4 regions of the Sphingobium aromaticiconvertens genome follow, and region 3 is predicted to be linked to each of the others. Evidence: riboswitches for the same ligand, from Rfam matches in the RefSeq annotation. Region 3 holds a riboswitch; each other region holds the start of a gene.
What was found. Region 3 has a riboswitch for cobalamin ahead of WFR25_RS23700 (TonB-dependent receptor plug domain-containing protein). Riboswitches for the same ligand answer to the same signal wherever they lie in the genome.
Positions count from the first base shown of each region.

Region 1: linked by a shared signal. The riboswitch ahead of cobW (cobalamin biosynthesis protein CobW) and the one ahead of WFR25_RS23700 (TonB-dependent receptor plug domain-containing protein) in region 3 are both predicted to bind cobalamin.
Region 2: linked by a shared signal. The riboswitch ahead of WFR25_RS11555 (TonB-dependent receptor) and the one ahead of WFR25_RS23700 (TonB-dependent receptor plug domain-containing protein) in region 3 are both predicted to bind cobalamin.
Region 4: linked by a shared signal. The riboswitch ahead of WFR25_RS03370 (DUF1636 domain-containing protein) and the one ahead of WFR25_RS23700 (TonB-dependent receptor plug domain-containing protein) in region 3 are both predicted to bind cobalamin.

Region 1 covers NZ_JBANRJ010000001.1:667,843-675,154, reverse strand. Annotated here, with positions in the region: gene WFR25_RS03425 (acyl-CoA dehydrogenase family protein) at 1-798, opposite strand, end outside; gene WFR25_RS03420 (TetR/AcrR family transcriptional regulator) at 897-1,514, shown strand; gene WFR25_RS03415 (NAD(P)H-dependent flavin oxidoreductase) at 1,592-2,584, shown strand; gene WFR25_RS03410 (TonB-dependent siderophore receptor) at 2,619-4,250, opposite strand; cobalamin riboswitch at 4,378-4,621, shown strand; gene cobW (cobalamin biosynthesis protein CobW) at 4,761-5,807, shown strand; gene cobN (cobaltochelatase subunit CobN) at 5,807-7,312, shown strand, end outside.
Region 2 covers NZ_JBANRJ010000001.1:2,401,351-2,408,662, reverse strand. Annotated here, with positions in the region: gene WFR25_RS11570 (CbtA family protein) at 1-629, opposite strand, end outside; gene WFR25_RS11565 (CbtB domain-containing protein) at 645-872, opposite strand; gene WFR25_RS11560 (histidine phosphatase family protein) at 1,099-1,650, shown strand; cobalamin riboswitch at 1,717-1,976, shown strand; gene WFR25_RS11555 (TonB-dependent receptor) at 2,154-4,280, shown strand; gene WFR25_RS11550 (hypothetical protein) at 4,267-5,097, shown strand; gene WFR25_RS11545 (hypothetical protein) at 4,998-5,804, shown strand; gene WFR25_RS11540 (autotransporter outer membrane beta-barrel domain-containing protein) at 5,812-7,312, opposite strand, start outside.
Region 3 covers NZ_JBANRJ010000001.1:4,879,721-4,887,032, forward strand. Annotated here, with positions in the region: gene WFR25_RS23695 (TonB-dependent receptor) at 1-681, shown strand, start outside; cobalamin riboswitch at 861-1,112, shown strand; gene WFR25_RS23700 (TonB-dependent receptor plug domain-containing protein) at 1,288-3,234, shown strand; gene WFR25_RS23705 (FAD:protein FMN transferase) at 3,267-4,139, opposite strand; gene WFR25_RS23710 (DUF4198 domain-containing protein) at 4,247-5,137, opposite strand; gene WFR25_RS23715 (DUF2271 domain-containing protein) at 5,150-5,674, opposite strand; gene WFR25_RS23720 (PepSY-associated TM helix domain-containing protein) at 5,690-6,334, opposite strand; gene WFR25_RS23725 (cation diffusion facilitator family transporter) at 6,510-7,312, shown strand, end outside.
Region 4 covers NZ_JBANRJ010000001.1:655,677-662,988, forward strand. Annotated here, with positions in the region: gene WFR25_RS03340 (cobyric acid synthase) at 1-915, opposite strand, end outside; gene cbiB (adenosylcobinamide-phosphate synthase CbiB) at 903-1,841, opposite strand; gene WFR25_RS03350 (threonine-phosphate decarboxylase) at 1,834-2,817, opposite strand; gene WFR25_RS03355 (adenosylcobinamide-GDP ribazoletransferase) at 2,814-3,542, opposite strand; gene WFR25_RS03360 (histidine phosphatase family protein) at 3,542-4,108, opposite strand; gene cobT (nicotinate-nucleotide--dimethylbenzimidazole phosphoribosyltransferase) at 4,105-5,121, opposite strand; gene WFR25_RS03370 (DUF1636 domain-containing protein) at 5,118-5,534, opposite strand; cobalamin riboswitch at 5,724-5,918, opposite strand; gene WFR25_RS03375 (ABC transporter ATP-binding protein) at 5,951-6,730, opposite strand; gene WFR25_RS03380 (FecCD family ABC transporter permease) at 6,724-7,312, opposite strand, start outside.

The DNA.
Region 1 (7,312 bases), 4.2 Mb from region 3:
GCGCTCCTTGGCATAGCCGACCGCGATCTCCAGCGCCGACTGCGCCATGCCGACGCACTGGCCCGCAATGCCGATCCGCCCGGCTTCCAGATTGGAGAGCGCGATGCGATAACCCTCGCCCGGTGCGCCCAGCATCAACGCATCCTCGACGAACAGATTGTCGAAGCGTATCGCGCAGGTGTCCGACGCGGCCTGCCCCATCTTATGCTCGACCTTGTCCACACCATAGCCGGGCCGGTCGGTGGGAACGAGGAAGGCGGACATGCCCTTCTTGCCCGCCGCCGGATCGGTAACGGCGAACACGATCGCCACCCCCGCGATTCGGCCCGATGTAACGAACTGCTTGGTCCCATCCAGCCGCCAGCCGCCCTCGACCCGCGTTGCGCGAGTGCGAATGGCGGCGGCGTCCGACCCGGCATCCGCCTCGGTCAGTGCAAAGGCGCCGATCATCCGTCCCGCCACCAGATCGGGCAGGAAGCGCGCCTGCTGCTCAGGTGTGCCCAGCTTCACCAGCGCGGAGACGATCAGGCTGTTCTGGATCGACATGATCGTCGAGAGCGCCCCGTCCCCCGCCGCCAGTTCCATCAGCGCCAGCGCGTAGGAGATATAATCCGTCCCCGCCCCGCCCATTTCCTCTGGCGCGGTCATGCCCATCAAGCCCAGCGCCGCCACTTCCTCCAGCAAAGCAGGGGGATAGCCAGCCGCCGCCTCGAACGCTGCGACATTTGGACGGATGCGATCCTGCGCGAAATCGCGCACCATGTCGCGAATGGCTGTTTGCGTTTCGTTCAGAATCATGAAACCCACTGGTCTCCCTTGTACCAGCGAGTATAGTGAACCGGCATGGCCCCCTCGTCAATCATGGGGGCTACCAACCGTGAAGGATCGACGCCGCGATGCAAATATCGCCCTTTCGCAATCAGGACGAACGCAAGGCCGACCGTGAAGAGAAGCGCGAAGCGGTACTGCGCGCGGCTGTCCGGATGTTCAACGCGCGGGGATTCCACGCCACTTCTCTGGACGATGTCGCCGCCAGTCTGGGGATCAGCAAGCCTACCATCTACCATTATCTGGGTAACAAGGATCAGGTATTGCTTGAATGCGTGACCCGCGGCGTCGCGCAAATGAGCGAAGCGGCGGCGGAGGCCCGCGCGCAACCGGGCAACGGCCTCGACCGCCTGCGCAGCTTTCTGGTCCGCTATTCGGGGATCACCATGGACGATTTCGGCCGCTGCGTGATTCGCACGGCGGAAGAGGCACTAACGACAGCCAGCGCCACCCGCTTCCGCGCCCTCAAGCGAGAAATCGACCGGGCGATGCGCGGCCTGCTGACAGAGGGGATGAAGGACGGCTCGATCGCACTGCTGGACGTCAAGATCGCGGCCTTTACCCTTGCAGGCGCGCTGAATTGGCCCGCACGCTGGCATCGTGCGGATGGCGAACTCTCGCCTGAGAGTCTGGCCGAACAGATGGTCGATCTCCTCCTTTTGGGCATGGCGCCCCGCTCCGCCTGATCCCGCCCATATTGACAATCCATCCTGTCCCGGCCCACCTACTCGTGAGTAGATAACGGTATCAAGGGAACGGGACGATGGCGATCCGCACACGCTTTACGGAACTGGTCGGGATCGAGCATCCGATCATACAGGGTGGCATGATGTGGGTCGGCCGCGCCGAACTCGCCGCCGCCGTGTCCAACGCGGGCGGCCTTGGCATCATCACCGCCCTGACCCAGCCGACCCCCGACGACCTGCGGCGAGAAATTGCGCGCTGCCGGACGTTGACCGACAAGCCCTTCGGCGTGAACCTGACCATATTGCCCTCCGTCACGCCCCCGCCCTATGCCGACTATCGTCGCGCGATCATCGACAGCGGCATCACCGTGGTGGAAACGGCAGGCTACAAGCCGCAGGAACATGTCGACGATTTCAAGGCGCATGGCGTCAAGGTCATCCACAAATGCACCGCCGTCCGCCACGCCTTGTCGGCCGAACGGATGGGCGTCGACGCCATTTCGATCGACGGCTTTGAATGTGCGGGCCATCCGGGCGAGGACGATATTCCCGGCCTGATCCTGATTCCCGCCGCCGCCGATCAGGTAAAAATCCCGATGATCGCCAGCGGCGGCTTTGGCGATGGTCGCGGCCTTGCAGCCGCGCTGGCGCTGGGGGCCGAGGGGATCAACATGGGCACCCGCTTCTGCGCGACGCTCGAAGCGCCGATCCATGACAAGGTGAAGCAGCTGCTGGTCGACAACGACGAACGCTCGACCAACCTCATCTTCCGCGCTTTCCGCAACACCGGCCGCGTCGCAAAGACCTCCGTGTCGGACGAAGTGGTCGCACTGGGCAGCCGCCCCGACGCCGTGTTCGACCATGTCCGCCCGCTGGTATCAGGCGCGAAGGGCCGCACCGCGCTGGAAACCGGCGATCTTGACGCCGGGCTGATCTGGGCCGGACAGGTTCAGGGCCTGATACGCGACATACCGACCTGCGACGCGCTCATCAGCCGGATCGTGGAGGAGGCCGAAGCGATCATCCGCGACCGGCTTGCAGGCTTTATCGTTCAGCCGCAAATGGCCTGAAAAGGATCGGAGGAGGCCAACCTCTCCGCCCCCGTTACCAGTTGAAGCGGATCGACCCGACCACTGTGCGCCCCGCACCATAATAGCAGCTATTCGTGAACGGACAGGCCGAAACATAGGTCTTGTCGAACAGGTTGGCGGCATTGATCGCCACATTCCACCCGTCCAGCCCCGGCGACAGCTTGCCCAGATCATAGCCAAGCAGCGCGTCGACCAGCACAAAACCATCGGTGTGAAACCGCCGGAACGTCGTCACATTGTTGATGACGTCATAGCTGGTCGTGCCATCCGACCCGCTGACATAACGCACCCCCGCGCCGAAGCTGAGGCCCGATAGCTGCCCCGCAGCCTTGCCGCTCTTGCCGAAATCATAGGACAGGAAGCTGGAGGCGGCCCATTTGGGCGTGCCCAGCGAACGCGTATCCGTTGTCGTGGGTGTACCGCTGTTGGTGGCGGTCGGCGCGACGGCCTGAGTACCCTGCGTGATGATCGAGTCGGTATAGCTGGCCGCCGCGACGACATCGAAGCCGGGCACAATCTCCCCACGCCCTTCCAGCTCTACGCCGCGTACCCGCACCTCGCCAATCTGGATCTGCGCGGTCGAAGGGATACCAACCGTCCCAGCCTGTGGATGGCCCACCAAAGTATTCTGACGTCGCAAATCATAGGCCGACACAGTGAAAATGGCATTGGTGCCTGCGGGCTGATATTTGAGGCCGCCTTCATATTGCCGACCGGTCACGGGCGTGGCAGGCCTGTTTTCGGTGCTGGACACATAGACCAGACCCGATTGCGGCTCGAAGGATTCAGCATAGCTGAAATAGGGCGAAACCCCGGATTCGAACGCATAGAGCGCGCCCAGACGCATGGTGAACGCCTTTTGCGACAGGCGCGTCACTGGCGCGGCACGCGCAGCGGCAGTCGCGGGATTGAGGTTCAGCGTCGTCTGGTCATACCAGTCCCGACGGCCACTGGCGATCAGTTGCAGCCGCCCGATGCTGATCTGATCCTGGATATACACGCCCGTCTGGTCGCGCTTGCCATAGGTGTTGGTGTAAGCGCTCGACAGTTGCGTCAGGTCGAAACTGGGCAACACCCCGCGATAGACGGGGTTCAGCAGGTTGAGGTTGGGAATGCTGGTCAGGGGGTTGGTGGTCTGGCCGGTATTGAACTGCTGAACATTCTCACCGGTGATCCGCTGATAATCGACCCCTACCAGCAGGTTATGCTGGATGAAGCCCGTGGCGAACTTGGCATTCAAGCTATTGTCCAGCGTCAGCGTGTCGAAATCCTCGTCCGCGCCGCCACCGCCCCGAATGATCGTGGAATAATCGCTGTTACGGTTCGCGCCGATCCCCGTCGTCGCGAAACCCGCGATATAGAGTTGGCGGTATGACAGCTTGCTATTCTGGTAGCGGATGTTCGACCGGACGGTCAGATGCTCATCGAAATCGTGGCGGAAAAAGCCCGCAATCGACTTCGCCTTGTGATTATAGCGTTCATAGCCCGGATCGCCGGTGTTGATGGTGCGTGGCAACCGGCCGATGGAGCTTTCCACTACCGATCCGCGATAGGGCACGCCCGAATAGCCGCCGCCGCTGGGGGCATGCTGATAGGCGGCGACTAAAGTGAAGCTGGTCGCCGGGTCGGGCGCAAAGGTCAGCATCGGGCTGACATGATAGCGTTCGCTGAACGCTCGCTGGCCCGGCGCTTATCGCGGCCCTGCTTGTTGCATTGACCTGCCCGCTCTCTCACTCTACCAAACCGCGTCCGCTGGGCGCCGCAAGGCCTCGGGCGGACATGATCGCGCCGGTGCCCGCAAGGGCTTGAAACGGGAATGCGGTGCGGGTGGTGAGAGCCGCCCAAATCCGCGGCTGTCCCTGCAACTGTGAGCGGTGAGCAAGATGCATATCGTCGATCACCCATGCGGTGGCCGACAGCCACTGGGCCGGACGCTAAATCCTGCGAGGCCTGGGAAGGCCATGGATCGCGCTTTGACCCGCAAGCCAGGAGACCTGCCAGCGCACCGGTCGCTCTTGCCTTGATCCAGGGGATGGTCACGGCACGGTCTTTCTCCGTCTGAGCGACGAAACCCATGCGGCACGGCGCCGCGTCGGGTGCGCGCTCGCACGCCCGACGTCGTTCGCTTGCCCGTAGTCGACGAAGGAAAAGGCGTATGAGCAAGGTTCCCACAACGGTCATCACGGGATTTCTGGGCGCGGGCAAGACCACGCTGATCCGGCATCTGTTGCAAAATGCCAATGGTCGCAGGCTGGCATTGATCGTCAACGAGTTTGGCGATGTCGGCGTCGATGGCGCGTTGTTGCGCGGCTGCAATGACGAAGCCTGCCCGGAGGATAATATCGTCGAGCTGGCCAATGGCTGCATCTGCTGCACGGTCGCCGACGATTTCCTGCCGACGATGCTGACATTGCTCGACCGGCCCAGCCCGCCCGACCATATCATCATCGAGACGTCGGGGCTGGCTCTGCCCAAGCCGCTGGTGAAGGCCTTCCAATGGCCCGACATCCGCACCCGCGCGACGGTGGACGGCGTGATCGCCCTGATCGACGCCGACGCGGTGGCCAATGGTCGCTTTGCCACGGACGAAGCCGCACTGGCGCTCGCCCGCGCCGCCGATCCCGCGCTCGACCATGACAGCCCGCTGGAGGAACTGTACGAAGACCAACTGGCCTGCGCCGACCTCGTCATCCTCAACAAGTCCGATCTGGTCGATGCCGATAGCCTGACCCGGATAGAAGGCGACATAGCCGGCGACACCCGCAGCGGCGTAAAGATCGTGCGCGCTGTGCAGGGCGCGGTTGACGCCAAGATATTGCTCGGCCTGTTCGCGGGGGCGGAAGACGATCTGGACACCCGCCCATCCCATCATGATGCCGACCCGGATCACGACCATGACGACTTTGACAGCTTCGTGGTTCAGGGCGGCGAACTCGGGGAGGTCGACGCCTTGCTGGCGGCGATGACGAAGCTGATCGAACAGCATGACATATTGCGTATCAAGGGCTTCGTCGCCGTCGAAGGCCGCCCCGCACGCCTTGTCATTCAGGCTGTTGGTCCCCGTATCCAGCATTATTTCGACCGCGCCTGGGCACCCGGCGAAGCGCGCGCATCGCAGTTGGTGGTGATCGGCCAGAAGGGTCTGGACCAGCCCGCGATCGACGCCGCGCTTGGCGCGGCATTGGGCACCGTCCCCGCCTGATGCATTTGCTGGCCGCCACGCCGGGAACGATCTCCAATGGTGACGAGGCGATCGACCTCGCCCAGTCGCCGGGGGATATCGTCTTTCTCACCGTGGCGGACAGCGAACTTGCCTGCTTCGCCAAGGCGGTAGCAACGCTGGACAAAGACGCGCCGACCATCCGGCTCGCCAACCTGCTCCAGCTCAAACACCCCTATTCGGTCGACCTCTATGTCCAAAAGGTAATCGCCAACGCCCGTTTCGTGTGCGTCGTGCTGCTGGGCGGCAAGAGCTACTGGCCCTATGGCGTGGATGAGATCGCCCGTGTCGCGCGGGAAAAGGGCATCGCCTTCGCAGCCATCGCCGACGGGCGCGAACCCGACCCAACGCTCGACGCGGCCTCCACGCTGCCTCAAAATGTGCGCGAGCGACTGCGTGATTATCTGCGTCAGGGCGGTATAGCGAACGCCACCAGCTTCCTGCGACATGCCGCCCGGCTGATCGGCGAGGACATCGGCCTGCCGGACGATCCCGTCCCGGTGGCCGATGCGGGCCTGTATCTGTCAGGTATCGAACGGCCGACGCTGGCGGATGTTCGCAAGCGCTGGATCGCCGGTCGTCCGGTGGCGATGCTGTGCTTCTATCGCGCGCTGATGATCGCGGGGACATTGGATGCCGTCGACGCGCTGGTCGAGGCGCTGGGCGCGCGCGGGCTGAACGTGATCGCGGTGCATGTGCGGGCATTGCGCGAACCCTTTGCGATCGACTGGCTGCGCGGCGTGATCGCCAATACCGCCCCGGACGTCATCCTGAACGCAACAGCCTTCGCCGCCTCCTCCCCCGGCGAGACGCGCGGCGCGAGCATATTGGAGGACGCCAACTGCCCAATCCTCCAGACCGTCTTTGCAAGCGCGGAGGAAGACGCGTGGCGGGAAAGTCCGCGTGGTCTGGGGCCGCGCGACCTCGCCATGAATGTCGCTTTGCCTGAAGTGGACGGTCGCCTCTTCACCCGCGCCGTCGCCTTCAAGGCCTCCGAGCATTTCGACGGCCGTACCGAATGTGGCATCGTCGTGCCACGGGTCGCACCCGACCGGGTTGCCTTCGTCGCTGACCTTGCCCTTGGCTGGGCGAGGCTGCGCCGAACGTCCGCTGCCGATCGCCATGTCGCGCTGGTGCTCGCCAACTATCCCAATCGCGACGGGCGTCTGGGCAATGGCGTTGGTCTCGACACCCCGGCCAGCACCGTGGCGATCCTGCAAGCATTGAGAGAGGCTGGCTATACGGTCGGCGACGCCCCCACCGACGGCGCAGCGCTGATGGCGATCATGCTGGCGGGCGTCACCAACGCCCCCGCTTCGGTCGACCGCCCCGGAGAGGTTGCCCTGTCGCTGACCGACTACAGGGCGGCGTTCGAAACCATGCCCGCGTCCGTGCGAGCGGCTGTGTCCGAGCGCTGGGGTTCCCCCGAAGCCGACCCTTTCGTGCAGGACGGCGCCTTTCAGCTCCCCGTCCACCGCTTCGGCCAT
Region 2 (7,312 bases), 2.5 Mb from region 3:
CGGAACTCCCAAAGCAGCACAGCCGGATAGTGTTCGGGCACTTCATTGACGGCGGGCAAGGCGACCTGCACCAGAGCGATCAGGACGACATAGACTGACCCAGCCGCCAGTATTCCGTTGAAGGCGCCATTCCGCCGCGCAACGCCCCGTCCGATATGGACGGAGAAGACCATCCCCGCGATCGAAAAGGCGATCATCGCGAAATAGACGAGGGTGCGAAACCCGACCGTTTCATGTTGTCCAACGGCAGGCGGCGTTGGCGGATATTTGAGCGCGGGAACCAGCGCGATGGCGATGAACGCCCCGGCCGCCAGCAATAACGCCAGCGATCGTGGGCCAAGACGGGACAACCGACCATAGACCAAAGCGAACAGCAGCGAGAAGATACCTCCCAGGGCCGCGCCATAGAGGGTGATGGCCGTGAACAAACCCAACCCCTTTTGGGTCGAGCGGCTGACCAGTTCGACGTCTTCACCCGCGCCCATTACGTGGTGCCCATGCGCCTGCGCAGCCTCGAAGGCGATGGCCAGGTCCACCTGCGGTTCGGCGAACAGGCGCGCAAACAGCGTTGCGAGCACAGCCGCTATTACGCCGGCAAACATGCCGCGTATCAATAGATTACGTACCATGGCTCAGACCCCGCCTTAGTGGCAGGGAAAGCCCAGCAAGTGCCGCCCATCATGTACGAATTCATGGATATACATGCCCTTGAACAGCGACAGGGCGCCTTGTTCAGTGCTGACGAAATAGAGGAAGATCATCGCCAGCAGCAGGCCGAACACTGCCCAGGGCGCAATGTCGCGTAGGGGAATGGCGGGCGCATCGCCCACCGGGATGAAGATATCGTCTGCGAACAATGCGGCGGATGCCATGATCATGCTCCTTTCGGGATATACGCGTCCCGCGGGGTTTCCGTGCGTCCGAGGAAGGTCTGGCTCTCGTTGCCATCCCCCTCGACAGACGGGCATGGTGAACGATAACAGTGGCGCGACCGCGCCGGAATTACACCGGCTTCTTCCTCGATCTAACGTGAATGCCCTAGGCCGGAACGATGGCCCCCGTCAATCACCCCCCTCTCAAACACAGTGGAGACCCTAACTGTCGATTCACCTGATCCTGCTATGCCACGCCGCCACTCGCGCCATGCGCGAGGGTGCCTTTCCGGGGCATGACGATCCGATCGACGGCGGCGGCCTCACCAAGACGCAAGCCCTGCGGATGGAACGACGCGACTGCCTGACCAGCCCATCACTGGCCGCTCGTCAGACCGCCGACGCATTGGGCATTATGGCGAAGACCGACATTGCGCTGCGAGATATGGATCATGGCGACTGGGCAGGCCGTGCGCTCGGCGATCTCCATGCCGATAGCCCCGATTTTTTCGCCAACTGGATGGCCGACCCGGCCAGCGGCGCACCGGGTGGTGAGTCGCTGGCAACGGTGCGGGACCGGATGGCGGACTGGCTCGCCGATCAATGCGCCGGGGGCGAAGACAGGCTGGCGATCACCCATCCCATGGTGATCCGCGCGACCATCGCAGCCGCGCTGGACATTCCGCCGGAAGCCACGCTGCGCATCGACATCGCACCGCTGTCCCAGGTACATCTGTCGTGGAACCGCGTATGGCGGTTGCAGGCGATCACATCATGACGCTTGCGATTTCAAAACCCTGCTCATATGCATGCCGCGTTCGTGCATCGACCATCGGTCGCCTGCATGAACATTGATCGCGTCGGTTCCCCGCAAGGGGATTAAAACGGGAATGCGGTGTGGGTGAGCAACCTTTCGGGGGCGACCATCCAAATCCGCAGCTGTCCCTGCAACTGTAAGTGGCGAGCGCGATATACATGAGCGGACGGGCAAGTTCCCGAGCCGCCAGCCACTGGGCCGGACGATAAATCCTGCGAGGCCTGGGAAGGCCGTATATCAAGCGATGACCCATGAGCCAGGAGACCTGCCGGCGTCTGGTCGCTCTTGCCTTGGTCCAGGGGATGGCCGCGGCACGGTGAACTCCGTCTGAGCGACGAACGAGCGGCTGGGGCCGCATCGGTTCTGTGTGTCGGTCCCCCCTGGCGTCCGGTCGATGCATGGCGCCGACCGTTCGTGAACGGCACGCCCCCGCCCAACGTCGTTTGACGCCGACGGGGGATAACATGAACAATTTCACGCTGGCTGCGTTTGCGGCCCTTACTCTAGTTGCGCCCACATTTGCTCACGCCCAGCAACCCGCCGCCGCGCCGGATGCGGAGAGCGAGACGATCATCGTCACGGGCGTCGTCGATCAACTGCGCCTGAACATCAAATCCGACAGCGCCAGCCGCCTTGGCCTGACACCACTGGAGACGCCCGCCAGTGTCGAGACGCTGGACGGCGATGCGATCCGCCTGCGCGGCGACCTCACCATTCAGGATGCGGCGGCGCGGGCCACAGGCATCGTCAACACGTCCGGCGTCTTTGGCTATGGCCTGTCGGCGCGCGGTTTCACCGGCCAGAACTCGGTGATGACCCTCTATGACGGGATGCGGATGTATAACAACACGCTGACCTTCCCGGCCGACCCGTGGATGGCGCAAAACGTGGAAATCCTGCGCGGCCCGGCATCGGTCCTTTATGGCGAGGGGGCGATCGGCGGCGCGGGGAACGTGACCCGCAGGCAACCGGGCGACACGCTGGAGATTGGCGGCCGCGCAAGCGCTGCGTCCTTCGACACCTATAGCATCGCGGCTGGAGCGGGCGGACCGATCAGCGATGTCGTCGGCTTCCGCGCCGACGCCAGCTATCGCCGTTCGGACGGCTGGATGGATCGGGGAGACAACAGCGCGCTAGCGCTGTCAGGCGCGATCCGGTTGAAACCCGCATCCGACCTCAGCATCACCCTGTCGCATGATTTCAGCACGCAAAAGCCGCGCACATGGTTCGGCGTGCCACTGATCGACGGCAAGCTGGATCGGTCGATCCGACGCAACAACTATAATGTCACCGACGCAAAGCTGCGTTTCCGCGACAATTGGAGTCAGGCCAAGATCGAGTGGGGTCCCTCCGACGCCATCACCATCCGCAGCACCTTCTACCATCTGTGGGCGAACAAATATTGGAACAATGCGGAGAATGTCACCTATGTTCCGGCGACCGCGACCACGCCCGCGCAAATCCGCCAGTCCAGCTTTCTGGAACTCTATCATATCCAGAAACAGACCGGGAACCGCACCACCGCGAACGTGAACCACAGTCTGGGCAGCCTTGAAAACCAGTTGGTCATCGGCTTCGACGTCAACCGCATCCGCTACAAGAATGTCAGCAATAGCGGGAACAATGCCACCCGCCTGATCGACCTCATCAACCCGGTCTCCGGCCTGTTCATCGACCAGCCCACCGCGACGACCAAGCCGCGCTACACCAACAAGATCCGGCAGTATTCGATCTTTGCCGAGGACCGGCTGAAGTTCAGCGAGCAATTCTCGCTGGTTGGTGGCCTGCGCTACGATCGGCCGGAAATCACAAAGACCGACTATGTGAACGCCGCCAATAATTTCACCGGCACGCCCGATGCGGTCACATGGCGCGTGGGCGCGGTCTATAATCCGATCCCCACCCTGTCGCTCTACGGCCAATATGCGACCGCCGCCGATCCGGTCGGCGCGCTCGTTTCGACCAGCCTCACGCAGAGCAGTTTCGATCTGTCCACGGGCCGCCAATATGAGGTCGGGATCAAGCATATCTTCTGGGGTACGCGCGGGCAGTGGACGCTGGCCGCCTATGACATCATCAAGAAAAAGCTGCTGACCTCCGACCCGTTGATCCCGACCATCCAGGTCCAGGTTGGCCAGCAATCATCAAAGGGCATCGAAGCGTCCTTGTCGCTGGAACCGATCGAGCGGCTCACCCTCTCCCTCAACGGTGCGGTGCTGCGCGCCCGCTATGAAGATTTCGCCGAATCCGTTGGCGGCGTCCTGTTCCAACGCGCGGGCAACCGACCCACCAATGTGGCGACAAAGACCGCCAATGCCTTCATAAGCTGGGAATTTGCCGATGGCTGGATCGCCGATGGCGGGGTCAGCTATGTCGGTAAGCGCTATCAGGATGCCGCGAACACCCGCGTCATCCCGTCCTATACGCTGACCGACATCGGTATACGTTGGCAGTTTATCGAGGGCGCGAGCGCCAGCCTGCGCCTGCGGAACGTCTTCGATGAAACCTATGTGCGGGCGACCTATGGCGCATCGCAATGGGTGCTGGGCGATCCGCGCGCGGTGGAGGCGAGCATCCATGTCGCCTTTTGACGCGGCGCTGGTCGCCAACGGGGGCGCGCCATACGCGCTTCCCCGCCCCGCTTCTTCGAAGGCCGCATGGCGCGCGACGAAGCGATGGCTCTATTTTTTCCATCGCTGGACCGGTATCATTCTGTGCCTCTTCTTCGCTATCTGGTTCGTGTCGGGGGTGGTGATGATGTACGTCCCATTTCCCTCGTTCCGCGCACCCGAACGGATCGCCAGCGCTCCGCCGATCGACTGGGCGCGGGTCAAGGTGGGACCGGACGTGGCACTCGCCAGCCTGAAACAAGCCACATTCCCGTCCGAAATGCGGATCGGCATGACGGGTGGCGATCCCATCTATAGCTTCGTGACCAAGGACGGGCGGCGCGCCGTATCGGCACAGATAGGCGCGGAAATTCGGTCGGTCGATGCTGTGCGAGCAGGCGCGATCGCCGCCGTCCTTGTCCATGCTCCAGTGGAATCGATCTCGCATGTCGATCATGACCAATGGGTCGTCACGGGGGCCTATAAAAAGATGGCGCCCTTTTGGCGGGTCCGTCTGGCCGATGCGGCGGGAACCGACATCTATGTCGCGCAGAAAACCGGCGAGGTCGTTCAGAACACGACCGCGCATGAGCGGTTCTGGAACTGGCTGGGCGCGGTGCCGCACTGGATCTATTCACGGCGCTGCGGGTCCATCAGAACCCATGGCGGCATGCGGTCTTGTGGACGTCCGGCATCGGGATGCTGGGAGCGATCGCTGGCATCTGGATCGGACTGCTGCGCGTCAGGCTGTCCAAGCGGCACAAGTCGGGATCGGTCAGCCCCTATCGCGGCTGGATGAAATGGCATCATATCATCGGGTTGATCGGTGGACTTTTCCTGCTCACATGGGTGTTCAGCGGCTGGCTGTCGATGAGTCCCTGGGGCGGGTTCCGCGATGGCGGCGGTGCGGACATTGCCGAGCGTTATGCAGGCGACCCTTCGGGCTTCGTGCCGACCGATCTGCCGCAACTGGCGCGAGTGGCACAGGACGCGCGCGAGGTGAACTTCATCTATCTAGGCAGTACTCCGGTGATGATCGCGCGGGGTGGGCCGCAGGACAAAATACTGCTGGACGGCGCGACGGCGCAACCTGCGCCGATTGCACAAACCCGGATCGAGGCCATCGCGCGGGCCGCTGTCCCGAACGGTCGGCTGGTCGCGGCCCAGCGCCTCGATCGCTATGACCGCTATTGGTACGGCACCGGCGATCCGCGCAGCGACGCGCGGCCGCTCCCCGTGCTACGACTGGTGTTCGACGATCCGGTCCAGACATGGCTGCACGTCGATCCCGCGACTGGCGCGCTGCTGGAGCAGATGGGATCGGGCAGCCGCACCTATCGCTGGCTGTTCGCCGCGTTGCACAGTTTCGACCTGCCTTGGCTACTCACATGGCGGCCCCTGCGCGACGGGCTGATGTGGCTTTTATCGGCAGCGGGACTTGCCATTTCGGTGACAGGCATAGTCATCGGCTGGAAGCGATTAAGGCCAGCTAAACGCCACCGATAAGCCTCCCCTACCAGCGGATCGTCAGCCCCCCACGCGCAGTGGTTTCCCAATAATGGCTGGCGATCCGCCCTTCGGCCTCCGTGAACAGCCGCACATTCTCGCCGACACGCAGATTGAGGCCAAGCCCGCCTTCGGCCACCGTTTTCGGGCTGTTGGCCTCAAGCCGGTCGAAACCGACGATCACGCCCCGGTCAGCCTTGAAATCATGCGCCACGCCCAGCGTCACTGTCGGCGTCAGAACCGCCCCGCCCAAGGGCTTGTCCGTCGATAGCCGGACTGCGGCCCGACCGCGATATCGTCCATTGTCGTTCGTCTGCGCCTGAAGGCCATCCGCGCCGATGAAGCCATCGACATGACTGGAGAGATAGGTGAAGCGCAGCTTTGGTTCGATCCGCCAGCCCCCCGTCTGCGCGATATAGCCCACCTCAAGCGACGCGCCGATCCCGTGCCCGTCATAATCGGCAATGCGCGCTTCAGGTACATCCAGTTTGAAATCGAAGCGGCTCATCTGCGCGACGAAATCGGCATACCAGCCGCCCGATTGATCGGCCTGTTCGAACCAGGTCGCATAGAAGCCGAACGCCGTGGATTTGACATCGAGATCGGCGCGCGCGCTGCGAAGCCGGGGGGTCCAGTCGCCCCGGCCAATACCAAGGGTTATGCCCGCCATCAGCATATCGGTGTCTGCGGTCGGCTTGGCCAGACCGATGCCGACCTGTGCAATCCCGCTGCGCTGATGATAGCCGACGGAATAACCCCTGCCATCCAGATCGCTGATGCTGCCTTCAACCCGCGCCCATCCCTGGAAACCATCGCTGGCCGTCAGCGACTGGCCCTGACGTTCGCGGATATGGGGAAGGAACATGTCGGTAATGCCAAGCACCGCCTCCGGCGCGATGACCGCGCCCGCTGCGGAAGGCGTGAGCGCCGCGAAGCTGTTACCGTCCTCACTGTCGAACCGTGGCTGGAGACGGACTTCGCCGCCGTCTTGCGCAAGTTCATAACGCCACGGGCCGATAGGCGCATAGTTGAAGGGCGCATTGAACGTGATTGTGGCATTGGAGCCATCGGTCGCGGTGATGATCGTTGCGCCCGATCCCTCTTGTGGCGGCGTAGTGACCGGCCCGCCGACATTGACAATATGGGCATCGATCGCGCCATTCAGCGCGCCCTCGATCACCAGATGATCCGCGCTGCCGCCGGTTGCGGTGATGTCGGTGTCGATGATCAGCGTACCGGTGCCGGTCACGTCGCCGATGATCGTCAGGCTGTCGCCCGCACCGCCGCCACTCAGGTCGATCGTACCACCATTGGCAAACCCGCCCCCGGCATTGATGACGGCGGACCCGCCGCTGCCCATGATATCGCCATTGTTGGTTATCACGCCATTCACGGTGACGACAGCATCGCTGTCGGTCAGGTCGATCAGCCCGTCATTGACGAGGTCGCCCGCCACGTCGAGGCTGTTGCCTTCGCCGGAAATATCGATCGCACCGCCATTGATGAGG
Region 3 (7,312 bases):
GAGATCGGCGTGAAAGCGAGTTGGCACGGCGCTGTTCCCGGCAATCTGAACCTTGCGGGCTTCTACAACGATCTGTCGAACCAGCAGATAGCCCTTGGCCTCACATCCTCGCCAGCGCGCGGCTCGGCGCCGCCGAACAACGCCATCGTCAATATCGGGCAATCGCGGTTGAAAGGGGTCGAGGTCGAAACAAGCCTTGGTCCGGTCGCCGGCTTTCGCATCGATGCAAGCTATGCCTATATCGATGCGAAGCTGAAAACGACCGTAACCCCCACCTTCCCCGCCGATAGTCCCTATGACGGGTTCATTCCGATCAACCCCGGACAACCCGCCCCCTACACCCCCAAGCATAAACTTTCACTCACCGGCACGTACACGCTGCCACTTCCTGAAAGCGTCGGGGACGTGTCAGTCTCGGCAACCTACAGCTATATCGACAAGCAGGTCATTTTCAGCACGACCTACGGCACGCTACCCTCTTACGAGTTGCTCAATTTCAATCTGAACTGGCGTGAGGTCGCCGGCAGCCCGATCGACCTGTCGCTATTTGCGACCAATGTCACCAACAAGCGCTACGCCGTCGCAGTGAATGACATGCACGCCTCCGGCGGCTTCGTGTCCTATCTGTACGGTCAGCCGCGTATGTACGGCCTGCGCCTACGCTATGCCTTTGGAGGTTAGAAGGATCGGCCAGGCCGTGCGTCATTGAGGCCTGGTCCCCTGCAAGCCCGCCAGCCCGCCAGCCCGCCAGCCCGAGTGCGTGGATGTCTCGTCGCCATGCTGCCGGGCATCGCGGTCCTTGCGCAGTTAGCCAATCTCAATTAACGGCCCGTTTGCCTGCTCGCCGGTTTTTCCGATCGAGCGGGCATGATCGCGCCGGTACTCCGCAAGGGGTTTAAAATGGGAACGCGGTGCGGATGGCCTGTGCTGTCCTGATCCGAGGCTGTCCCTGCAACTGTAAATGGCGAGCGTGATGCATAGGGGTGAAAGACCGGAAAGGTCATTTCGCCAGCCACTGGGCCGGACGATGCAGCAGCATCCAGAGCCTGGGAAGGCCGTGCATCAGGCGATGACCCATGAGCCAGGAGACCTGCCAGCGCACCGGTCGCTCTTGCCTTGGTCCAGGGGATGGTCATGGCACGGTCTTTCTCCGTCTGAGCGACGAACCTGTGCGGCCGGGGCCGCATCAGTGCGTGGTGTCGGGCGACAAGCGCCCACCCGTCTTCGCGCATCGACCGATCAACCCTGATCGGCACGCCCCGCCGCCTCATGCTCAGGCGCGGGGGAATGACCATGTTCAAGACCAGTTTCGTGTCGCTTTTGGCCATAGCAGTGGCGACACCCGCCTTTGCCCAGGCTGATCCCAACCAACTCCCGATGGGCTATGCGGGCGAACCAATCGTCATCACCGCCTCCCGATCGGGCGAGGGCGTGCCAGTGAGTCAGCTCGGCGCATCGGTGACGGTGCTTGAGGCACAGACGCTCGACAATCGCCAGACGCGCATCGTGTCCGACATATTGCGCGACGTGCCCGGCCTGGCGATCAGCCGTAGCGGCGCGATCGGCAGCCCGACGCAGGTGCGCATCCGCGGGTCGGAGGGCAACCATGTGCTGGTTCTGATCGACGGGATCGAGGCGGCCGACCCTTATCAGGGCGAATATGATTTCGGCACGCTGCTCGCGGACCCTGCGGCCCGGATAGAAGTGCTGCGCGGTCAGCAATCGTCGCTCTATGGGTCGGATGCCATTGGCGGCGTCATTCATTACATCACCCTGACAGGCGCCGAAGCGCCGGGGTTCAGCGCCCGCGCGGAAGGGGGCTCCTTTGGCACCTATAGCGGCAGCGCGCGCACCGCGGGCGTTGCAGGCACCCTCGATTACGCGGTGTCCGGGACTTATTATCACACGCGCGGCACGCCGACCGCCCGCCTTGGCACGCGTGACGTCGGGTCGGACAATGCGGGCTTCAGCGCCAAGCTGATCTGGTCCCCCTCTGACAATTTCAAGCTGATCGGGGTTGCCCGCTACAGCTATACCGACGTGGACACCAACAACAATGAGAGCGATCCGGCCAGCCCGCTGTTCGGCACCATCGTCGACACCCCCGGCGCCTATCAGAAGAATGAAGGTTTTTACGGCCTGTTGCGCGCCGAGTTCACGGCGCTTGATGGTCGCTGGACCAATGCGCTGTCCGGCCAGATCGCTGACACAACGCGCAAAGGCTTTATCGCGTCCGGCCTCGATTATGGCGACAAGGGGCAGCGCTATAAGGGATCGTTCACCAGCAGCCTGAAGTTCGGCACCGATACGGTCGTCCACCGCCTGACCGCCGCCGTCGATGTCGAGCGCGAGCAGTTCCAGAACATCACCCCCTCCCCCTTCGCCTTTCAGGGCAAGCGCCACACCGACAATGTCGGTCTGGTCGGGCAATATGAGCTGCTGGTCGACGAGGCGCTTTCGCTGGGCGCCTCGATACGCCGGGATGAAAATAATCGCTTCGACGACACCACCACATGGCGCGCGCAGGGCAGCTATCGCTTCGCCACCGGCACGCGCATCCGTGGCGCCTATGGCACGGGCGTCAAGAATCCCGGCTATTTCGAACTGTTTGGCTTTACCGACGGCCAGTATATCGGCAACCCGAACCTGAAGCCTGAAAAGTCGCAAGGCTGGGAAGCCGGCATCGAACAGAGCATCGGTGGCGACAAGGCGACGATCGGCGCGACCTGGTTCGACAGCAAGCTGAAGGACGAGATTTACACAACCTACCCCGCACCCGATTTCATCGCGACGCCGGGCAATCGCACCACCGACTCCAAACAGCATGGTCTGGAGGTTTTCGTCAGCGCACGGCCGATCCCGCAGATCCGGTTGGACGCCGCCTATACCTATCTGAAAGCCCGAGAGGATGGCATCGTCGAAGTCCGGCGGCCCAAGCATATCGGCAGCTTCAACACGACCGTCTTTAGCACCGACCAGCGCTTCTCGGGCACGCTGACGCTGCGTTATAATGGGCGGCAGGAGGATGTGGCCTTTACTGATCCGAGCTTTATCCCGGTTCGGGTCAGCCTGCGTGACTATGTGCTCGTCAACCTGAACGCCGAATATAAGCTGCGGGACAATATTGCGATCTTCGGTCGGGTCGAGAATCTGACCGACGAGCAGTATGAGGAAGTGTTCAGCTTCGCCACGCAGGGTCGCGCAGCCTATGGCGGTGTGCGCGTGCGCTTCTAAAGATGACGGGGAGGGCCTGGGCGCTCTCCCCCCTAGTCCAGCATCGCGGCGAGCGCGGGGGTCATATATTCACGCCCCCTCGCCCCTTCGCGCCGGATCAGCAACGCAGCCAGCCCTTCGCGAGTAGCGAGCGCCATGCCCCGGTCGGGACCAAGAACAGTGATGGCAGTCGCCCAGGCGTCGGCCAGCATCGCCTGCGGGTGCAGGACCGACACGGAGGCCACGTCATTGGCGATCGGCGCGCCGCTGGCTGGGTCGATACTGTGCGACAGGCGGCCATCGGCGGAAGGACGGAAGCGGCGATAATCACCCGAGGTCGCGACCGACAGGCCGCAGAGCGCCACGCGCAGGACCGGCAGAGCCAGACCGGGCGGCGATTCAAGATCCACCCACCAGGGTTGCATGTCGGGCTTCACTCCCGCCCCGCGCAGTTCGCCGCCAATCTCCACCAGAAAACTGACGATACCCATGGCCGTCAGCGCGTCAGCTATGGCGTCGACGGCAAACCCCTTGGCAATACCCGACAGGTCGAGCGCGACATCCCGCAGGCGGCGCGCCTCTCCGTCTGCCAGTTCAATGGTCCGCCACGGCGGCGCGACCGGCGCGACGGGGGCAGTACCGATACGCTGTGAGGGGCCAAAACCCCACGCCTCCACGGCATGGCCGATCGCGGGATCGAAGGCGCCGTCGCTGATCCGGGCCATGTCCAGCCCGGCGCGCATTACCGTCATCAGATCCTCGGGCAGCGCAACCCATTCCCCCGCCAGCGTCCGGTTGAAACGGCTGATGTCCGATGCCACTTCCCAGTTGCTCATCTGGGCGATGACGCGGGCCAGAACAGCCTCGATCGCCTCAAGGCAGTCAGAGGGCGGATCAACAAGCTGCGCCGACCAACTGGTGCCCATCGTCAGCCCGGCAAGGCGAACGACGGGACCATGGCGCATCCGCCCGGCAAACTGGTCGGGCGACAGGTCGGCCGGAATAGCGACCCGCAAGCCGGTCGATGCGACGGTCAGGGCGCGAGCACTTCCAGCGTCGTGACATAGGATGCGCGGCGCGCGGGCGGGCCGGCCGGCGCGGCAGGACGCGGGGCTGGCGAAGCGCCCGCAGCAGCACCCTGACCACCGGGGCCACCGGGGCTGCCCGGACCACCTTCACGACCGCCACCAACCGATGCGTTCAGCCAGTACATGCCCGGTTCCGGCCAGGTCACGGTCAACTTGCCGGCCTTGTCGGTCTTGAGGTCCATCTGCTTCAGCGCATCGCGATAGCGGATGCCGCCGGGGATCACCGTGACCGCCAGGTCAGCGGCGGGCTTCCCATCGAGCAGGAACTGGAAGCTGGCCGCCTCCCCCGCGATCAGGTCGTTGGGATGGGTGACGGGCACCAGTTCGATGCCCACGCCGGTCGGCTTGAAGATCGTGGTAGTGGGCGCGCCCAGCGTCACGAAAATCTCGTTGCGGCTGGCGGCTTCCGATGTGCGGACATCGGTCGCGCCCGCAGGGATAGCAGCAACCAGCGTTTCCTTGGTCGTACCGCGCGGCAGCCGCACCTGCTTGCCGTTCAGCGTATAGCTGCCCATGATGCCCGACGACACCGACGCGATACGATAGGTGCCCTGCTGGGTCAGATGCACGTCGAAGGTCGAACGATATTTGCCCGTCGCCGGATTCTCGATCTTGACCTCCGTCCCGTCAGGCGCGGTTGCCTTGATCCCGTCGGTCCGCATCGGGTTATGTTCGAAATAGAACAGGTCGTTGGAGACGGCGGCATCGACCGTCACCCAGCTATCGGTGCCCGACAGGACGGTGGAGGACGGCATCATCCACTGGCGATGGGCCTGCGCCGCGCCGGGGAGGAGAAGAGCGGCAAGCGCGCTCGCGATCAGAAGACGGGTTTTCATGGTATTTCCCCCTTATTTGCCGAAGCTGAGGCTGACTGCCCCCAATTCACTCGCACCCGCGGCCTTCACAACCGCGCCGGGCTTCGCAGGCCAGGTGAACGGCAGGCGCAGCAATTCGCGCCCGCCCACTTCCCGCGCAGCCTCGATCACCAGCGTATAATTGCCCGGACCAACGGCGCCGAGCGGCCCCTTGCCAACCGTGAAGACTTGTTTCTGTTCACCCGGCGCGCGGGTCGCGCCGGTGATGCCGTCGGCGGGGAACTTCATTGTCCGCCCGGACACGCGCCACCATTGGCGCACATCGCGTAGCCATTTAGTACCCTCGCCATTCTTCATGTCATAATCATACCAGACCGACAGGGTGCGGGGGACGGCGCCCTCCTTTTCCAGCCAGATGGCGACATAGGGCCGATGATATTCGGCCACGGACAAACGCGGGATGGTGACGCTGAGCGTCATCGTCTGGGCGCTGGCGGGCGCAGCGGCGGCGGCCAGCGCAGCGGTACCGGTCAGCGCTAATTTATGGGCAATCTGCATCGGGTTATTCCCCCCTCAATGAATGAAGACGATGGCAAGAACAGCGGGCAAGGCAAGGCCAATCACGACCAGCGGCCATGTGCTGGGGCGCTTGGCCGCATGAAGTTGCAGCAGCAGCAGTCCGGTCAGCGCGAACAGGAAGCAGGCGATCGAGAAGATGTCGATGAACCACTTCCACACCGCCCCGGCGTTGCGGCCTTTGTGCAGGTCGTTCAGATAGCTGATCCAGCCGCGCGAGGTCGCCTCGCTGGTGACGGCGCCCGTCTCCCGGTCGATCGCGACCCAGCCGTCGCCGCCGGGGCGTGGCAAGGCCAGATAGATTTCGCCGGCGGACCATTCGGCCTCGCCGGTGCCACGTTGGCCGATTTCCTTTTGCACCCATTGCGCCACCGCGCCGGGCAGCGGCTTCTTGGCATCAGGGGCATCGTCGGGCGCAACCTGCTTCAACAGCGCGGTCGGCAGCGTAGCCGCCTTCTCCACCGTTTGCGGCGATCCTTCCACGTCAGCGGCGTGGTTGAGCGTGATCCCGGTGAACGCGAACAGCAGCAGGCCGATAAGGCTGATGGCGGAACTGACCCAATGCCAGGTATGCAGCTGTTTGAGCCAGAAGGCCTTGGGGCTTTTCTTGCGGCCGCCGGATTTCAAGGATTTGGCGGACATCTGGCGTTGCACGGACTCGATAAGAAGAAGATAGCGCGCGATAACGCGAACGACTCTCAATTGCAAACCAAGATGCAGGAGAAAATTGTATCGAAATGTACAACAGGACACGCCGTTCTTCAGCCTCCCCCGGCGCGAAGGAACCGCATGGATCGCTGTCCGTTTCCGATCCGCAATGAACGCTCGCTCCTCCCACTTGCCGCGCGGGCACCTGGCCCATATCCGCGCCAACATCGTTCTGTACGGCGCGCTGGCAGCCAATCTGGGGATCGCCGTCGCCAAATTCGTCGCGGCGGGGATCAGTGGCTCGTCGGCCATGCTGACAGAGGGGGTGCATTCGCTGGTCGACAGCGGCAATCAGCTATTGCTGCTCTACGGCCAGCATCGCGCCGCCCGGCCGCCCGATCGCGCCCACCCCTTCGGCTATGGGCGGGAGCTGTATTTCTGGGCCTTCGTCGTCGCGATCCTGATTTTCGCCGTGGGCGCTGGTGTCTCCATCTATGAAGGTTGGGTGCATATCCGCGCGCCGGAGCCGTTGCGCGATCCCACGATCAACTATGTCGTGCTGGGCATCGCCGTCGCGCTGGAGGGAACATCCTGGGCCATAGCGGTGCGCGAATTCAACGCTCGGCGGCGCGGGGTCGGCTGGTGGCTGTCAGTGCGGCGATCGAAAGATCCGGCAGGCTTCATCGTGTTGTTCGAGGATAGCGCCGCGCTGATCGGGTTGTTGATCGCGGGCATCGGCGTGTGGGCCAGCCACCATTATGCCGACCCGCGGCTGGACGGCGTGGCGTCTATCGCGATCGGGCTGGTACTGGCGGGGGTGGCGATGTTGCTGGCGCGCGAGGCCAAGGGGCTGCTGATCGGGGAGAGTGCGGACCCGGCCCTGATCGACACCATCTGGCAGGCACTGGAGCGGCGATCGCAGATCACCACGGTCAATCATGTCCGCACCATCCACACCGCGCCGGATGCGGT
Region 4 (7,312 bases), 4.2 Mb from region 3:
GTCGACGATCGTCGCTTTTGACCCCGGCAGGATGATGAGGTCCGCTTCTGCCGGGATCGGCTGGCCGGGCGGGATCATCCGCACCTCCAGTCCCTCCTCCAGCTTGAGCGGGTCCAGATCGTCGAAATTGGAAATGCGCGGCAGGATCGGGCAGGCGACCAGCTTTCGGCGATGATCGGTCGCCTGTGGTTTTTCCAGCACGACCGCATCTTCGCTCGGAAGGCGGGCGGTGGCGGGCAGCCATGGTATGACGCCGAACCCCTGCCAGCCCGACAGCGTCTCGATCTGGCGATAGCCATCCTCGAACAGCGTGGGATCGCCCCGGAACTTGTTGATGATGAAGCCCCGGATCATCGTGGCATCGGCGGGATCGATGACGGCCTTCGTGCCGACGATCGCGGCGATCACGCCGCCGCGATCAATGTCACCGATCAGGATGACGGGCACATTTGCCGCGCGGGCAAAGCCCATATTGGCAATGTCGCCCGCGCGCAGGTTGATCTCGGCGGGCGACCCGGCCCCCTCGACCACCACGATGTCGCATCGCTGTCGCAGCCGGCCATAGCTTTCCATCACAGCGCCCAGCAGCGCGCCGCGCGCCTCGCGGAAATTCCCTGCGCCCAGCGTGCCGCGTACTTGGCCATGGACGATGAGCTGGGAGGTTCGGTCTGCCTGAGGCTTGAGCAGCACGGGGTTCATGTCGCTATGCGCTTCAACCTTGCAGGCGATCGCTTGCAAGGCCTGCGCCCGTCCAATCTCGCCGCCGTCGATCGTTACCGCCGCATTGTTCGACATATTCTGCGGTTTGAAGGGCTGCACCCGCAGCCCCCGATTGACGAGCGCGCGACAAAGACCCGCAACCAGCACCGACTTGCCGACATCCGACCCTGTTCCCTGAAGCATCACAGCGCCCATGCCACGCCTCCTGCGATCAGCCAGAGGCAAAGGCAAGCACGACGATACAGGGTGAGCGCATGACGGACATCGGCCGCATCGGCCTGCGGCGATCCGTCACCGATCCAGGCTTTGGGGGAGAGGACGCCGTCATAGGCGATGGGACCGGCAAGGCGCACATCCAGCGCGCCTGCCATCGCGGCTTCGGGCCAGCCCGCATTGGGCGAGTCATGCTTGCCCGCATCGCGCGCCATCACTCGCCAACCCCGGCCAGCGCACAGACAGATCAGGACGCCCGCCAATCGTGCGGGAAGGAGGTTCAGCAGGTCATCGGTGCGCGCCGCCGCCCAGCCGAAAGCGCGCCATCGTTTCTCGCGATGGCCGATCAGGCTGTCGGCGGTGTTGATCGCCTTGTAGATCCAGATGCCCGGCAGACCCAACAGGAGGAGCCAGAACAGGGGCGCCGTCACGCCATCGCAAAAGCTCTCCGACAGGCTTTCGATCGCGGCGCGCGCTACCCCGGCGTCATCCAACCTGTCGGTATCACGGCCCACGATCATGCCGACGGCAATGCGCGCGGTGGCGAGATCATTGTTTTCGAGCGCCTTGGCGACAGGCAGGACATGATCGTGAAGGCTGCGCTGGGCTAGCCCCGGGGCGGCGAGCAGGGCTATCCCAAGCCAATTCCACGGACCCAGAAGCCGAACAAGCAGGGCTTGCAGCAAAAGGCCAAGGCCACCGGCCATGAGGATGAGGATCGCTACGGTCAATATGCCCAGCGCCCGGCGAGATGCGTCGGATCGCGCGGGCTTATTCCACCGCGTTTCACATGTCTCGATGATCCGTGCGAACAGCCCGACCGGATGCCCGACCCAACGATAAAGCGCCTGCGGCCAGCCGATGGCGGCATCCAGCAGCAAAGCGGTCAGGGCAATGGGATCAGCCATATGTGAGCGCGTCGTCCAGACGGGCCAGCGCCTCTTCGCTGTCGGGCAAGCCGATCCGAAGCCAGGAAGGGTTGTGATCGAACGGGCGAGTGAGGATGGCGCGGCGTGCAAGCCTTTCGAAGACTGTTGCGGCGTCATCCACTTCGATCAGGCCGAAGAGGGGGCACTCACCGATGACCTTGAGGCTGTGGCGCAACAGCATGTCGCTCAACGCCTTGGCATCGATCGGCAAGCGCGTCCTCATATCCTCGATCCATCGTTCATCGCGATAGGCGGCTGCGCCGATGGCGATCGCCGCTGATGATAGCGGCCAACTCCCCAGCTTCGCGCGGAAGCGTGCGATCAGCGTGCGCGGTCCCAGAACGAAGCCCAGACGAACGCCTGCAAGACCGAAGAATTTGCCGAATGACCGGAAGATGACGAGTGGTCGATCGTCGCTGATCTGGCTGGCAAGGCTGATGTCCGGCGTTGCATCGGCAAAGGCTTCGTCGATCACCAGCCAGCCTGCCGTGGCCGAAATATGCTGCAATGTTCCGGCCAGTTCAGACGCGGTTAGAACCCGGCCATCGGGGTTGTTGGGATTGGCGAGGATGAGTGTCGAACCCGCTATGGTCACCACATCGGTGATGGCGATCGGGCGGCTGCCCATGACCATCTCGCCATGGGTGCGGTAGGACGGCACGACATGGGCGGCAGGGCCGGGAAGGCAATCGCCGAGCATCCGCAGTCCGACCTCCGTGCCCGGCACGGCGCAGATATGCGCGGGATCGACACCGAAATGATGCGCGGCTGCGGCTTCCAACGCCTCCAGCGCCTTGACATCGGGCAGGGACCGCCAGTCGATCGAAAGATTCGATACGCCCGGCCAGGCATGAGGGTTGATGCCGGTGGAAAGGTCTAGCCACTGCGCGCCGACATTGCCGAAATGCGCTTTGGCTTTCGAAAGCCTGCCGCCATGGAAGGTCCAGCCGTTCATATGCGGGGCCACAGGTGAAAGAGGATAACCATGCTGAGCAGCAGGGCCGTTTCGATCAGTTCGATGCCCGCGCCGTGACCATCGCCCGAAATGCCGCCGATGGTGCGGCGAAGCTGCCAGCCCCACCACAGGATCAGGGGGGCAGTCATTAGGATGGAGGGCGACGCAGAAGCGGTAGCGACGAGCGCGACAGTCCACACTGCCATGTCGGCAGGACGGACAGCCACCCGAAAACGCGATGCCAGCCCCTCATGCAGTGGCGGCAGCCAGATCGTCCAGACCAGCGGGCCGATCCGGGCGGCAAAGGGGATCAGGATGAGCGGCCAGAATAGTTGTGCTTCGACAGCGCTGTGCAGCAGGATCAGCTTGGCGATCAACTGAAGGGCGATAGCGACTACCCCAAAACTACCGACATGCGGATCGGCGAGAACGGCCAGAAGGCGCTCCCTGTCCTTATGCGCCGCGCCACTGGCATCGGCCAGGTCCGACAGCCCATCGAGATGTAGCGCGCCCGTAACGGCCACCCAGACGCCCAACGCTGCCAGCGGACCCAACCACGGATCGAATCTGGAACCGGCAAATGCGGCGCCCGCGACGAGTGTGCCAATCACCAGTCCAACGGCGGGAAACCAACGTATGGAGGCTGCGAAAGCGGCCTCATCCGCCATGACGCGCGGCGTTGGCAAACGCGTCAGGAACTGGAGGGCGAGGATGAAACCCTTCATCACCGCAATCCTGCTATCTGCGCCGAAAGCGTCTCGCCCGGCCAGATGTGGAGGGAGAGGAGGGACGCATAGGGCAAGTCGAATGCCCAGACCTGTCGGGCATCGAACCCGCACAATAGGGCAAGCGCCGCGCGCATCGCTCCCCCATGGGTGACGACAAGCGTGGGGCGTGGTGTCAGGTCATGGATCGCGGCGCTAACCCTGTCGGTCAGGGCCGACCAGCGTTCGCCGCCCGGTGGTGGACGGCCATCAGGATCGCTCCAGAACTGCCCCAGCGCCACCGGGTCGACCTCTGCACTGCTCATGCCGTCCCAGTCGCCAAAATCGAGTTCGCGCCAGCGCGGATCGACGATCAGCGGCTGGCCCGATGCCGCTGCCAGTGCCTCGCCCGGTTGTCGCGCACGGGCGAGGTCGGACGATATATGGATGTCGATGTCCAGCCCCTTGGCCTGCGCGACGCAGGCGGCGATGCCTTCCTGCGTCGGCCTGCAATCGGTCCGCCCCAGCATGCGCCCGGTGATTTCAGGCGCGCCGTGACGCAGGAGATGGAGCAGGAATCCGGTCATGACGCTCCGGAAATGCCCGCTTCGGCAAAGGTGGCCATGCCTTCATGCGCGGCCAGCGCCGATCGGATCACCGCGACGGCGACTGCCGCGCCGCTGCCCTCACCCAGCCGCATGTCGAGTGCGAGCAGGGGCGCAAGGCCCAGCCGATCCAGCAGGCGGCCGTGGCCCGGCTCGGCCGAACGATGCCCCGCGATGCAATGATCGGTGATGGCCGGGCAGGCTGTAGCGATCGGCGCCAGCGCCGCGCAACTGATGAATCCATCAAGAACCACAGGGATGCGCCGCTGCCGTGCTGTCACGATTGCGCCGGCGATGGCGACAATCTCTCGTCCGCCAAGCCGCCGCAGCGTTTCAAACGGCGTCATGGGCGCGTCGGCATGAAAGGCGATGGCTTGTTCCACCACGACCACTTTTCGCGCGATGCCCTGGCTATCGATACCGGTGCCGGGGCCGACCCAGTCAGCGGCAGATCCACCGAAGGACCGCATGCACAGTGCGGCGGCGGCGGTCGAATTGCCGATTCCCATTTCGCCCACGACCAGCAGGTCGAGTCCGGGTTCCACGACATCCGCGCCCGCCGACAGCGCGGTCAGGCACTCCGCTTCCGTCATGGCGGGTTGGCAGGTGAAGTCCGCCGTGGGCCGATCAAGGTCCAGCGCCACAATCTTCAGGTCAAGATCGACCGCTTTGGCGAGGGCGTTGATCGCGGCGCCGCCCGCTTCGAAATTGCGGACCATCTGCGCGGTGACGTCCGCCGGGAAGGCGCTGACGCCATGGATCGTCACGCCATGATTGCCCGCAAAGATGGCGGCGCGCATGCTGTTCAACACGGGACGCTCGCGGTCCTGCCACCCGGCCAGGAACAGCGCAATGTCCTCTAGCCGTCCCAGCGAGCCAAGTGGCTTGGTGAGTTGGGCCTGTCGCGCCCGTGCGGCCTCCTGTGCGGTGGCATCTACTTTGGGGAGGTCAATCAGCGCAGCCTCGAACGCCGCAATTGTGGGAAAGCCGCTCATTCCTCGACCACAAAGCCCTGGGGTGGCGTGCGGGTGATGAAATGGCCCTTCACGCCCTGCGGCCAATGTGCAAACGGAACGCGGCCATGCTCGCTCGCCGCATAATGGACGGCATAGTCGAGAATGGCGCGGGCGGCCTCTTTGTCAGGCGTGAAGCGGCCCAGCACATAACCGACCTTGGCGGGCGCGCGCAGATGGACGGTGCAAAATTCGGTGCAGGCGAACAGGCATGGCATTTCCTGTACCGTAACGCCGTCATAGCGCGGGTCCGACGCCTTGACCGTCCGAAGCGCAGCAACCAGTTGGGCGCCGCCCCGCGTCCCGCTGTCATTTTCGCGTGCCTCGCCCGAATGGCGACAGGTGTTGCACGCAACGATGGCGGGACCATCTTCGACCGGCTTGAACTTCATCATGCCTTCGACGCGCGCATTGGTGTCGGCAGGAAGGGAGAAATAATAATGTACGGCAACATCAAACGGGCACCCATGACAACGGGCCACGTTCACGAGACATGCCGACGCACGACATGGCCCGCGCATAAGCGGCCCTGACATGTCGCCTGTCGGGTTTACCCCCGTTCGCCCGGAATCCCCTGTCCGCACGAAAGACGACCGCGACGGGCAGGTCTCCTGGCTTGCGGGTCAACACCTGTTCGAACCGCCTTCTCAGGATTGTGACAATCCCAATGGCCTGTGGTCGATGGCTCGCCGCTCACAGTTGCAGGGGCAGCCGGGGTTTTGAACCCCGTTCCCATTTTCATCCCCATTTTCAGGGGAACCTGTCGCGGGCCGACGCTTACTCAGCGCTTCATTGCGCGTCAATCAATCTGTCAATCGGGCAATCTGTCCATCGGGACGATCATGGGCGCGGCGCCAGATGTATCGATGAGGGCGTCGATGCCATAGACCGATCGCAGCCGCTCGGCGGTCAGTACCTCCATCGGCGCGCCGTCGGCGACAAGCGAACCGCCATGCATCAGCAGCAGCCGGTCGCAATAGCGCGCGGCCATCGTCAGGTCATGGAGGACCGCGACCACCAGCGCACCCGCATCCGCCTGCCGCCGCAACAGGGCCATAACATCGATCTGATGGCCCGGATCGAGCGAGGCCAGCGGTTCGTCCACGACCAGAGCGGGCGCTTCGACCGCCAGCGCGCGGGCCAGCAATGCCCTTGCGCGCTCGCCGCCCGAAAGGTCGGTGGCAATGCGGTAGCGCAGATTGGTGACATCCGCGCGATCGAGCGCCCGATCGACAGCGGCCAGATCGTCTGACGCCAGCGACGACATGGGCGCCAGATGCGGCAGTCGTCCCAGCGCGACCAGCCGTTCGACGCTGAGCGGCCAATGCAGCGTCTGCCCCTGTGGAAGATAGGCGACCTTGCGCGCCACGGCGGCGCGGGCCATCTGCGCGACTGGCTTGCTATCGATCAGAGCATTGCCGCTGCTGGCCGGGATCAGGCCCAGCATCACGCGCAACAGGCTGGATTTGCCCGCGCCGTTCGGGCCGATAATGCCGACGAGCCTGCCCGGCTCCAGCGCGGCGCTGACGTCGCGCACGACCTGGCGGCGGCCAAGGCTGACGCTGACCGAATCCAGTTGGATCGTCACCATATCCGCCGCTCCCGCATGAGGTGGAAGAGGAAGACCGGGACGCCCAGAAACGCCGTCATCACGCCAAGTTTCAGTTCGTTGGTCGACGGGATCAGGCGCACGCCTATGTCCGCCAGCGCAAGGAGCGATGCGCCCGCCAGTGCCGAGGGCAGAAGGATCGACGATGGCGCGCGGTCGGTGAGCGGGCGGATCAGATGGGGTACGATCAGGCCGACGAAACCGATCGCGCCCGACACGGCGACCGCGCCTCCCACTCCGATGGCGACGCCCAGCAGCAGGCGTAGCCGCGTGATCCGCAAATCGACGCCCAGCGCCCGCGCGCCATCCTCACCCAGCGTGAGCGCATCAAGCGCATGGCCATCGAACAACAGCAGCGCGATGCCGATGGCGATGCAGGGCAGGGCGATCAGGACATGCTGAAAGGACCGGTTCTCGATCGAACCCAGCAGCCAGGTCATGATCTCCATCGCGGCGAAGGGGTTGGGGGACAGGTTGAGGGCCAGGCTGATCCCGGCCCCGGCCAGGGTCGCGACGGCGATGCCGGCGAGGATCAGGGTCAGCGGGCTTTCCGAGTGACCGGCC